2 linked regions of the Maricaulis maris genome follow. The protein of the gene in region 1 interacts with the protein of each later gene in a pairwise test. Links are inferred from orthologs where the notes say so. Each region holds a gene or a part of one and is shown on either strand. Other genes may lie near its edges.

Evidence for each region. The genes of interacting proteins can lie anywhere in the genome.
Region 2: the proteins of AAA969_RS14000 (region 1) and def interact in binary tests that used the Escherichia coli proteins (3 or more experiments, as listed by UniProt). The link is inferred for Maricaulis maris from one-to-one orthologs.

The regions. Positions count from the first base shown.
Region 1 is NZ_AP027270.1:2,936,447-2,944,286, reverse strand. Bases 2,318-5,293 are described here. They hold AAA969_RS14000 (aspartate-semialdehyde dehydrogenase), read right to left. Parts: upstream 4,328-5,293; coding sequence 3,308-4,327; downstream 2,318-3,307. Other genes in these bases: AAA969_RS13990 (hypothetical protein), read right to left, coding at 4,801-5,293; AAA969_RS13995 (hypothetical protein), read right to left, coding at 4,493-4,804; rarD (EamA family transporter RarD), read right to left, coding at 2,318-3,203. In the rest of the region: AAA969_RS14020 (serine hydrolase domain-containing protein), read left to right, coding at 1-737; AAA969_RS14015 (STAS/SEC14 domain-containing protein), read right to left, coding at 744-1,145; AAA969_RS14010 (alpha/beta fold hydrolase), read right to left, coding at 1,223-2,182; more of rarD, read right to left, coding at 2,295-2,317; more of AAA969_RS13990, read right to left, coding at 5,294-5,391; AAA969_RS13985 (cold-shock protein), read left to right, coding at 5,691-5,903; AAA969_RS13980 (glycerophosphodiester phosphodiesterase family protein), read right to left, coding at 6,024-7,019; AAA969_RS13975 (hypothetical protein), read left to right, coding at 7,082-7,624; AAA969_RS13970 (hypothetical protein), read right to left, coding at 7,621-7,840.
Region 2 is NZ_AP027270.1:502,925-506,439, reverse strand. Bases 1-2,823 are described here. They hold def (peptide deformylase), read right to left. Parts: upstream 1,763-2,823; coding sequence 1,238-1,762; downstream 1-1,237. Other genes in these bases: rmuC (DNA recombination protein RmuC), read right to left, coding at 1,794-2,823; AAA969_RS02185 (glutathione S-transferase family protein), read left to right, coding at 228-1,202; AAA969_RS02190 (pirin family protein), read left to right, coding at 1-137. Outside these bases: more of rmuC, read right to left, coding at 2,824-3,257; AAA969_RS02170 (GNAT family N-acetyltransferase), read left to right, coding at 3,446-3,515. UniProt on the Escherichia coli protein: Removes the formyl group from the N-terminal Met of newly synthesized proteins. Requires at least a dipeptide for an efficient rate of reaction. N-terminal L-methionine is a prerequisite for activity but the enzyme has broad specificity at other positions.

The DNA.
Region 1 (7,840 bases):
GTGACTGGTTCGACGCGGCTCTGATCGAAGACAGGCTGGCGCGACAGGTTCCGCTCTGGGAGCTCGGCACCGGTTCCGGCTACCACCCGGTCACCTTCGGCTTTATTGCCGATGCGCTGGCCCGACGAACCGATGGCCGGTCGATCGGCGCCATCCTGCGTGAGGAGATTTGTGGTCCGCGCGGGATCGATTTTCATGTCGGCTTGCCGGAAAGCGAGCATGCCCGCACCGCCGAGCATGCCATGCCAAGACAAGTCCCCGATCTGGGTGAACCCAACCTTCCGCGTGAGCTGGCCTTTCTCAAGCCGTGGTCGTCGCCCGGACGTCGCGGCGCGACCGAATGGCGCAAGGCTGAGTTTCCCGCCGCCAATGCGCATGCGACAGCGGGCGCCCTGGCCCGTCTGATGACCGTTTATGCCGACCACGGCCGCCTTGACGGCAAACGCTTCATCTCCGAGGCGACGCTGGCAGAGCTGGTCAAGGAACGCGTCAGCGGTCCGGACAAGGTGCTGCCGTTCGATCTGTCCTGGGGGGCGGGGGTGATGCGCAATGTGAAGCCGGGCTTTTATGGTCCGACGCCGGAGACCGTTGGTCATTCCGGCTGGGGCGGCTCCTGCGCCTTTGCCGACCCGGTCCGCGGCCTGACCGGTGCTTATGTGATGAACCGCCAGCACCATTATCTGGCAGGAGATCCACGCCCGGTCCGGATTATCGACGCGGTCTATGGCTGTCTTTGAGTCGGGTCAGGCCTGATCGTCTGCCAGCCACGCCAGCGCTTCCTCGCGATTGGTGAAGACGCGGATTTTCGTTTTCCAGCCTTCCCGGGTCATGGCGGCCCATAATTCCGGGATGATGCGCTTGAGATCACTGGCGCAGACCAGCGCGGTCTTGGGGGCGTGGCCCTTGCGATAGCGCTCATTCCACGTCCGCATGAAGGTCTGGTGCGCGCGCATCGCCTCCGGGGTGAAAGTGTCCAGGGACGATTGCTCGCTGATGACCAACAGCATGTCGAAATCGCCGGCCCAACCCGGCATGCCCGGCAGCTCCGCAATCGCATGCCGCAAATTCAGCATGGTCGTATTCGAGCCGAAATCGAGCTCGGCAATCTTCAGTGCGCTGTGCAGAATCCAGTTCGCCTTGCCCATACGGCCCTCCAGGAGACACGATCAAAGCATAATCATATTCAGGTAGTCATCCGCTACTGAATTCGTCGCCGCCCTTGTCAGGCCGGAAACCGCCTCTGCAGCCAGTCGAGCAGATATCCGTTCAGCTCGGCCGGTGCTTCCCACATCGTCCAGTGGCCGCAGCCATCGATGACGGCGAACTCGACATCCTTGCACAGGGCCGGCATCCAGCCCGTGAGCTTCGGGGGCAGCATGAAGTCCAGCTCGGCTGAAACCATCAGGCAGGGCAACGAAATGCGATGGTCGACGCCGCCCATGCGCTGCCAGTTGGCATCAAAATTCCGGTACAGGTTGATGCCCGGGCCAAAACCGGTCTTGCGGTAGGCCTCGGCATAGACGGCGCGGTCTTCCGGCCTGACGACAATCCGCTCTTCCGGACGGCCCGCGAATTTCTCGAACTGGGCCGGGATATGGGTGATCTCCGGAAAATAGTCGTCCAGCCTGCCTTCGCGCGGCGGCGCCCCGAAAATGAAAGCGAAGAAGGCGTCCTCCTTGCCCTCGAAGCGCTGCTCCGCGTAGCCCGGTTGCTGGAAGCGCAGGATGTAGTGATCCTCGCCACCCAGTTCGCGAAAGGCCTCGGTCGGCGCTTGGGATCCGCGCGGCAGATGGGGGGTATTGACCCCGATCACGCCATCGAACCGGTCAGCGGCCAGCATGGCTGCATGCCACGTAATGATCCCGCCCCAGTCATGCCCGATCCAGACCGCCTTGTCGTGGCCCAGCGTGTCGAGCAGACCAGTCAGGTCGGCGATCATCGTGTCGATGTCATAGGCGTCGATGCCGGTCGGGCAATCGGACCCGCCGAAACCGCGCAGGTCGGGCGCGATCACCCGATAGCCGGCTTCGGCGAGCAGCGCGATCTGATTCTTCCAGGAATAGGCCAGCTCGGGCCAGCCATGGACCAGAAGCAGGGGCTGGCCATCGTCAGGTCCGGCGAGATGGACGGAGAGCTCGATACCATTGGTGGCGATCCGCTGGGGAGCCGGAAAATCGGTCATGGGTCAGGCCTTTCGATCCGAAACGTGGTTGTGGATCAATCGATTGGGTTTCTTCAGCAGGAGAGAGTAGCCACTCCGCCGGGTCAAGGGCGCGCGCGCAATGCCGCGCGGCTCAGCCTGCGTCCTCGACAGCGGCCAGCTTGCGGTCGCGACGCATCTGGCTCCAGGCGAAACAGGCCACGCCGGACCAGATCAGCGCGAAGGTGATCATATGGCCGGTCTCGAAAGTCTCGCCGCTCATGATGCCGATCGCGAACTGGATTGAAGGCGCGGTGAACTGAAGCAGCCCCATGGTCGACAGGCGGAGGCCGCGCACGCCGATGGTGTAGAGCAGCAACGGCACCACGGTGATCAGTCCGGATGCCATCAGCAGGCCGGCCTGCAAAGGCGTCTCGAAGAAGTGACCTCCGCCGCTGGCCTGCAACCAGCCGAGCCCGACGATTGCGAAGGGGAGGATGAAGAGCGTCTCCCACAAAAGGCCGACGCGGCCATCAACCGCGGCGACTTTGCGCAGATAGCCATAGGCCGTGAAGGTTGTCGCCAGCATCAGGGATATCCACGGGACCTGGCCGACGGTGATGATCTGGTTGGCAACGCCGAGCGCCGCCAGGGCGATCGCCGCGATCCGCCACGGCCCTAGCGGTTCGCGGAGGATGATCACGCCGACGGCAACGCTCATCAGCGGGTTGATGTAATAGCCCAGCGAGGCTTGCAGCACGTGGCCGGTATTCACGGCGAACACGAAGCCCCACCAGTTGATCGAGATCAAAACCGATGTGGCGAGCAGGGTCAGCAGGGTGCGCCGGTCGGCGAGCACGCCGAGCGCCGCGCGCAACTTGCCCGACAGGGCGAGCGACGCCATCAGCAGCGGCACAGCCCAGATCACCCGATGAAGAATGATCTCCACCGCGCTGGCGAAGCCCAGGGTCTGGAAATAGAGCGGCGAAATTCCCCAGATCAGATAGCCGGTCATGCCCGCCGCGAGGGCCCGACGCATATCGGTCGTTGTATCGGTGGACATGCGGGCTCCTCGGGCAGTGCGATCCGACGCACATAGGTCGCCCGTCACAAAATGGCGACCCGGATTTTGCGCAAGGCGGGTTTGCGCCGCCCTGCGCAGCCGGATCAATGGCTCAGGAGGCCCTTGTTCAGCAGGCCTTCGGCGATCTGCACGGCGTTCAGGGCGGCGCCCTTGCGCAGATTGTCGGCGACAACCCACATCGCCAGGCCATTCTCGACGGTCGGGTCCTCGCGCACGCGGGAGACAAAGGTGGCGAATTCGCCGACGCACTCGACCGGGGTCACGTAGCCCTCGTCCTCGCGCTTGTCGATGACCATCAGGCCAGGGCTTTCGCGCAGGAGATTGCGGGCCTCATCGGCCGACATCGGCGCGTTCAGCTCGAGATGCGTGGCGATCGAGTGGCCAACAAAGACCGGGACGCGGACACAGGTCGCGAACAGCTTGATCTTGGAGTCGAGGATCTTCTTCGTCTCCATCATCATCTTCCACTCTTCCTTGGTGGAGCCGTCTTCCATGAAGACGTCGATGTGGGGAATGACGTTGAAGGCAATCTGCTTGGTGAAGGCCTCGGGGTTCACCGAGTCATTGACGTAGATGCCCTTGGTCTGGACCCAGAGTTCGTCCATTGCGGCCTGACCGGCACCCGACACGGCCTGGTAGGTGGCGCAGTTGACACGCTTGATGCCGACCCGGTCATGGATCGGCTTGAGCGCCACGACCAGCTGGATGGTCGAGCAATTCGGATTGGCGACAATGCCCTTCTTCTTCACGCCGTCGAGCGCGTCGAGATTGACCTCCGGCACGACCAGCGGGACGTCCGGATCCATACGCCAGGCCGAGGAATTGTCGACGACGATGGCGCCGGCCTTGGTAATCTTCGGCGTCCACTCCCTGGACACGTCACCCCCGGCGGACATCAGCACAAGATCGACGCTGGAGAAGTCGAACGTCTCGGCATTCTTGCAGCGCAAGGTGGTGTCGCCATAGGACAGTTCGACGCCCATCGACTTGCGGCTGGCAAGCGCATGGACTTCCTCGGCCGGGAAGAGGCGTTCCGCGAGAATGGTGAGCATTTCCTTGCCCACCGCTCCGGTTGCTCCGAACACTGCAACTTTGACGCCCATTGCCACTTCACCTTTCAAAGACCCGGGAGAAGCCCCCCATTCAGTGTCGCAGCACATAAACCCGCATGCAGGGGCTGGCTAGGATGATTTTGCGGTATGGCGGCCGGAACGCCCGCGGATGGGGTCAAAACAGCCCTGAGCCGCGCCATTTCCCCGGCGGCTGGATCAGTCGCGGGGCGGTCGCTTCATGCGGGCCCAGATGCGCCAGGCGATCAGGCCGACGGTCAGGATCACGATGAGGTCCAGCGCGTTGATACCGAGGAAGAGTGGGGTGATCAGCCGCTGCATCACGCCCCACGGCCCGTCATAGATCGTCTCGCCCTGACGCCAGAAACCCACATAGACCGCTGCCGCGACCACCAGCGCCACCCCGAAGAAGGCCAGCCGGATCATGCCGGCCGGATTGAAGCCGCGACCGGCTTCGGCCTGGCGGTCCCGGTTGCGGCGGGTGCGCTCAAGAAAGCGGCGGCGGGTCATGGTGTGTCCTCGGCCTGTGGCGAGACATCGCTATTGGTTTCGCGAAAAATGTCGAGGGCATCACCGATGTCGACGTCCTGGTCTGCACAGGCGGCGACCGGCTCGCGGAAATTGGCCTGCGAGTGGTTGCTCCAGCAGGCGCCGTTGATGGAGCAATAGCAGAGCTCGATCTGAATATCCCGCAAAGCCGCCTCCATGCCGAGGCCGACATTCTCGCCGCGAATCTCAAAGGAGGTCAGCTCCTCACCGACCGCGAGCACCGAGCCGGGCGCTGACGCGGTAGTCACCGAGTAATTGCCGCCCCGCCCATCAGCGAATTGCGGCAGCTCAAGCGGATGACGGATTTCGACTCCGTTATGGAGGACGCGGAATTCATGGATCAGCGCCGGGCCAAGCCCCTTGTTGGCGAGCGTCAGGCTGGCCGAATTGGCATTCAGCGAAAAAGACGTGTCGACATAGGGCCAGACCGATGTGTCGAGCTGCCGATCAGAGGACCGAAGTTCCAGGAATGCAAACAACAGTGCGATGGCCGACATCGCAACAGCGCCGAGAGAGAGGATGTACTGGTTCCGGTCATGAACGGTCATTTGCAAAGGTCTCCCACGCTTGATTATGCAGCCCCGACTGGAAAGCGCCACTGGAGTTTCATTTGCCTTGAGCCCGATTTCGTGCGCATAAAACCCCGGACGGGCGGCCGAACTGGCCGGACGGAATACTGATCGCCTACCCGATGCCTGTTCATGGTCTTCCATGACAGGGTCCCATCGGACCCATAGACTTCAGCCTTCCCCGACTTTCTACGTCCGTAATATCGGTGTCAGGACGCTGGCACGGCTTCAATTTTATGTCCGGACGCGGGGCATGCATACTGGGAAGGTTCCCTCTAATGGCTACAGGTGTCGTTAAATTCTTCAACCAAAGCAAAGGCTTTGGCTTCATCACCCCGGACGAGGGCGGCGATGACGTCTTCGTGCACATCTCTGCCGTCCAGGCCTCTGGTCTGCCGGGTCTGAGCGATGGCCAGAAAGTCTCCTTCGAAACCGAGCCGGATCGTCGCGGCAAGGGTCCGAAGGCGGTTGACCTGCAGCTTGCCGACTAAGGCAGTTCAGGGATCGCAAGATCTAGAAGGCGGCGCGGAGCGAAAGCTCCGCGCCGTTTTTCTTTGGGCAGCCGTCTTTCCTTTTGCCCCTGTCTGTTCGCGCCGGTCAGGCTTGACACACTAGTCCCCGCTCATCTCCGAGCGAACCCGCAGGGCGGTGGCCGGGAAGTCGGCAAACACGCCATCCACACCGAGGGCGTAAACCTGCCGCAGCTCGGTCTCGACATCGACGCCCTCTGCGACCGGGACATCGTCACGGAAGGTCCAGGGGTGGACGGCGAGGCCGAGGGCGTGAGCCGCGGCGACAAAGCCGGTGTCCCCGCCATCGGGGGTGATGATCAGCGACTTGCTCGGACCGACCCCGTCGGCAAACCCGGCCGCATCGGCGAGCGCCACGGTGGGGGTGAGCGGGTCCGCGGTCGGATCCAGCTCGATCATCGGGAAGACCAGCATCAGCAGCGGGGTCTCGACCTCACCATCCAGCCGGGCGAGAAATTCCGGTTCGAAACACTGGATCGATGTTGAGGCATCAGCGCCATCAAGATCACGCTCGCGCAGGATGCGGACGAGTTCAGGCAGGGGGTCGAGGCCGATCGCGGCGAAATGACCCGGCACTTTGACTTCCGGTTCGGTTCGCACGCCGTGGGCAGCGGCCAGGTCCAGCACCTCTTCAAAGGTCGGAATCAGGAACTGATCATTGAAGCTCTGGTCACGTTGCGGCCAGGGCTGGCGAGCGCGAAGGGTGCGGATTTCCTCGAAGGTGAAGTCCTCCACCCACCAGTCGGTTTGATCGCCCTGGGTGCGCCGTCGGTCGGCGAATTCGGGGTGGTCCGCGACATCGGTCGTTGTCGAGAGATAATGATCGTGGCGGACCACGAGCACGCCGTCGGACGTCATGACCAGATCGGGCTCGATCACATCAGCGCCCTGTTCGATCGCCAGCGTGTAGCCTTCAAGGGTGTGTTCCGGGCGCTCACCGCTGGCACCACGATGCGCGATCACCAGCGGGGCTTGGCCGTTCAACGTCGTCCAGACGTGTGGCATTTGCGCGTCCTCGGCTGGTGTACAGGCCGCTAGGCCCGCCAGAATCCCAATGCCCATAAAGATTTGTCGCATGGCCCCCTCCCGGTTTCGGCTTTGATACACTAGCCTGTGCCGGTATCGCACGGGAGTGACAAATGCGCGACAGGACCCGGTTTGACGAGTTGGCCGATGCGGCCGAGCGCTATGGCGTTTGCTCCCTGGATAATTATGCGGTGATCCGCTCCGTGGCGGAGAACATCTCCACAGGGTTTTGCCGCTTCCTCGGGGCCGAGGACGGTATCTGCGTGTACCTGGTGCCGCCCGAGGGGGAATGGACGCCGCAGCCCTACCAGTCCGGAGCCTTCTCGGTTTCCGGGGCCGGCTTTCTGCCGCTTGGGGCTATCGGCTTCGGGCTTGCGGTAAAGGTGTCGCGAACCGGCGACTGGACCCGCCTCGTGCTGAGCTGCGCCAAGAAGGGTCATCATGTCGAGATTTCGATCATGAACGGCCCGGTCTTTGATCTCGAACTGCCGGTCGAGGACGCCGACCTCACGACCGTGTTCGAGCGTCTGCATACCCACCTGATCGCCTGGTTCAGCGATCAGGCGGATCTGTATGAGAATGGCGATTATGGCGGGCGTATGATCGGCTTCGAACTGGTGCATGCCGAGCCGGGTGCCGGGCCAGGGGCGGGCTAGACGAGGAAGCCGCTGACAAGGCCCGCGACTCGCGCGCCGCCCTGGCCTAAAAGGCCCGAGCCGATCATGCCGGCCCCGCCGACCAGGCTGATCAAAAGGCTGGTCAAGAGCCGGCGCCGGATCACGAAGCGGGCCACCAGGCCTGCGAGCGAGACGGCCTTGTCGGTCCCCAGGACAGCCACGGGGCCGCCGATGGCCAGGGCCGCGAGGAATGAT
Region 2 (3,515 bases), 2.4 Mb from region 1 along the record:
GCCCGGAGGGGGCGAGCCTTCTGCTGGTCGCCGGCAAGCCGATCAATGAACCGGTCGCGCGCTATGGCCCCTTCGTCATGAATACCGAAGCCGAGCTGCACCAGGCGGTTCGCGACTTCCAGGCCGGCAAATTCTGAGATCCCTCCCCCCGGACCTGTCCGGCCCCGGTGCCGGGCAGGTCTACCCCCTCGTTTCCCGACTACCCCCAGACATGACTGGAGTGACCCATGGGCCTGCTCGTTGACGGCAAGTGGCATGACAAATGGTATGATACCGCCAAATCGGAAGGCCGCTTCGAGCGCTCGGTCGCCCAGCTTCGCAACTGGATAACCCCCGATGGCAGCGCCGGACCAACCGGTCGCGCCGGCTTCAAGGCCGAGCCGGGCCGCTATCACCTCTACGTCTCCTACGCCTGCCCCTGGGCCCACCGCACGCTGATCTATCGGGCCCTGAAGGGTCTCGAGGACATGATCCCGGTCTCGGCGGTGCACTGGTACATGGCCGAAAACGGCTGGACCTTTGATGCGGACGAAGACGGTCTGGTCGGCGACCACCTCTTCGCCAAGGACTTCATGTACCAGGTCTACCTGCAGTCCGAGCCGGACTATTCCGGCCGCGTCACGGTGCCGGTCCTGTGGGACACGCAGACCGGACGCATCGTCTCGAACGAAAGCTCGGAAATCATCCGCATGTTCAATTCCGCCTTTGACGGGATTGGTGCCACGCCGGGTGATTACTACCCCGAGGACAAGCGAGCCGAGATCGATGCCCTGAATGCGCGCATCTATGACACCGTCAATAACGGCGTCTATCTGTCAGGCTTCGCGACCAGCCAGGCCGCCTATGAAGAGGCCGTATTCCCGCTGTTCGAGACGCTCGATCACCTGGAAACCCTTCTCGCCAGCCAGCGCTATCTGACCGGCGACACGCCGACCGAGGCCGACTGGCGCCTGCTGCCGACGCTGCTGCGCTTCGACCTCGTCTATCACGGGCACTTCAAGTGCAATCTGCGGCGACTGGTCGATTACCCGAACCTGTGGGCCTACACGCGCGATCTCTACCAGCAGCCCGGCATCGCCGGGACGTGCAATTTCGAGCATGCCCAGAAGCATTATTACGCCAGCCACGACATGATCAATCCGACCCGGATCGTACCGGCCGGACCGATGGTCAATTTCGCGGAACCGCACGGGCGGGGCTAGGCCGGAGGCAAGGCGAGGCCAGCGACCGGGGAGCGTCAGGCCGCGTCGCGGTCCTTGCCCTTCTCGATCTTCTTGACCTTCTGGACCGCACGGGTGCGCTTCAGACGGGACAGGTAGTCGATAAAGAGCACGCCTTCGAGATGGTCCATCTCGTGCTGGATGCAGACGGCGAACATGCCCTCGGCGATCTCATCCTGCGGGTTGCCGTCATAATCGAGATACTGGATGCGGATCCGATCCGGGCGCTCGACCTCGTCATAGACGGTCGGCACCGACAGGCAGCCCTCTTCATAGGGCTTGAGCGTGTCGGACGGGTCCGACAGCACCGGATTGACGAAATAGCGCGGCTGCGGATCCTCGTCGCGACCGGCCAGATCCATCACGATGATGCGTTTGGGCACGCCGACCTGGATCGCAGCCAGACCGATCCCGTCGGCGGCATACATGGTCTGCAGCATGTCATCCATCAGCTCGCGGAGCGCGTCATCAACCTGATCAACAGGTTGGGACACTTCCTTGAGCATCGGGTGCGGAACGGTGAGGATATCTCGAATAGCCATGACGCCTAGATAATGGCACTGGCTTAAAGGATCAAGAATCGACCGCTTCCGGCGCTGTCAGAGCAGGCTTGGGCGTGGTGTCCGCGCCACCGGTCTCGGCGCTCTCGTCGGCACCGGCCGCATCGAGATACTCCGACGGCAGCGATTTGCGGGCATTGGCGCCGAGCGATTTGAGCATTTCGGTCTGGCGCACCAGATTGCCGCGACCCTCGACCAGCTTGCCCTTGGCCGCGCTCCAGGCGTCCTTGGCGCTGTCGATGCGCTTGCCGACGGTATCGATGTCGGAAACGAACCCCTCGAACTTGTCGTAGAGCGCCCCGGCGCGATCGGCGATCTCGATCGCGTGACGGTTCTGGCGGTCGATCGTCCACAGGTTTCCCACCGTCCGCATCGCCATCATCAGCGTCGTCGGCGTGGCAATCATGACATTGCGGTCCCAGGCATAGCTGGACAGTTCCGGATCGTTCTGCAGGGCCAGCGAGGCCGCGCCCTCGAGCGGAATGAACATCAGGGTGAAATCGACGCCCTCATAAAGCTTGGCGTAATCCTTGTCGCCGAGCGCCTTGATGTGCGCCTTGACCGAGGCCAGGTGCTGTTTTAGCGCCGCATTGCGGGTCTCGTCGTCGTCGGCATTCACGCAGCGCTCGAAGGCTGTCAGCGAGACCTTGGAATCGATCACCAGACGATGGCCGCCCGGCATCTCGACGATCACGTCGGGACGCAGCAGGGCGCCCTCGGCATTGCGCTCGGTCGACTGGGTGAAGAAATGCTCATTGTCGCGCAGACCCGCCCGTTCAAGGATCGAGGCCAGCACCATCTCACCCCAGTCACCCTGGACCTTGGACGAGGAACGCAGGGCATTGGCGAGGTTCTGGGCGTCCTCGGACATGCGCGAGGCGTCCTTGCGCACCGTCTCCATCAATTGCTTGATCTCGCCGGCATGCCCATGACGCTCCTTGGCGTCGGTCTCGACCTTGGTGCGGAACTCGGTGAGCTGTTCGCGCAGCGGCTTCAGCAGGGTCTGCAGGTTTTCCGTACTCTGCTTGTTGAGTTCGGCACCGGAGGCCTTGAGAATTTCGTTCGCGGTGAGCTTGAACTGCTCGCTCAGACGCTCACGCGCCTTTTCAAGCTCGGCCAGTTTCTCGCCGTGATGACGCTGAGCAGCGTCATGCTCGGTCTTGAGCGCTTCATGGCGGGCATTGAGCGTATTGCGCTCGGCGGTCACGGTCTCCAGCGTCGCGCGCAGGCGATCGCGCTCCTCGACCACGCCGTCGAGCCGCGCCGCGGCCTCACGGGCTGAGGCGAGATCGAGCGCGGTGGCTTCCTGGCGACGGCGCCAGTCATCACGTTCCTCGCGCAGCCGATCCAGCTCCGAGGTATCGACCGGACCCGTTTCAGCCGGCTTGCGGACAAGCAGGACAACAAGGACGACCAGCACGACAGCGACGCTGCCGAGAATGAGCCAGGTCTCGAGAGAAATATCGGTGAGGGTCACGGTCGGTTTCACTTTCCTGCTTGCGGGCATTCTGGATGAGTCGGAGGAAGCGGACCAGCAATCAGCCCTCATCCGCGCCCACCCTGCCCGATGCCCGCGACAAAACCTGTCACCCAACCCCGGCTTGTGCCCTGGCACCCGGCACGCGGCTTGCTTGACGACCGTCAGGGAAACGCGGGAGAGACAAGGTGCAGACGAAAATCGTCTCAATCGAGGACATTTCAGCCAGCCAGGTCGTGCAGTGGAACAAGTGGGCGT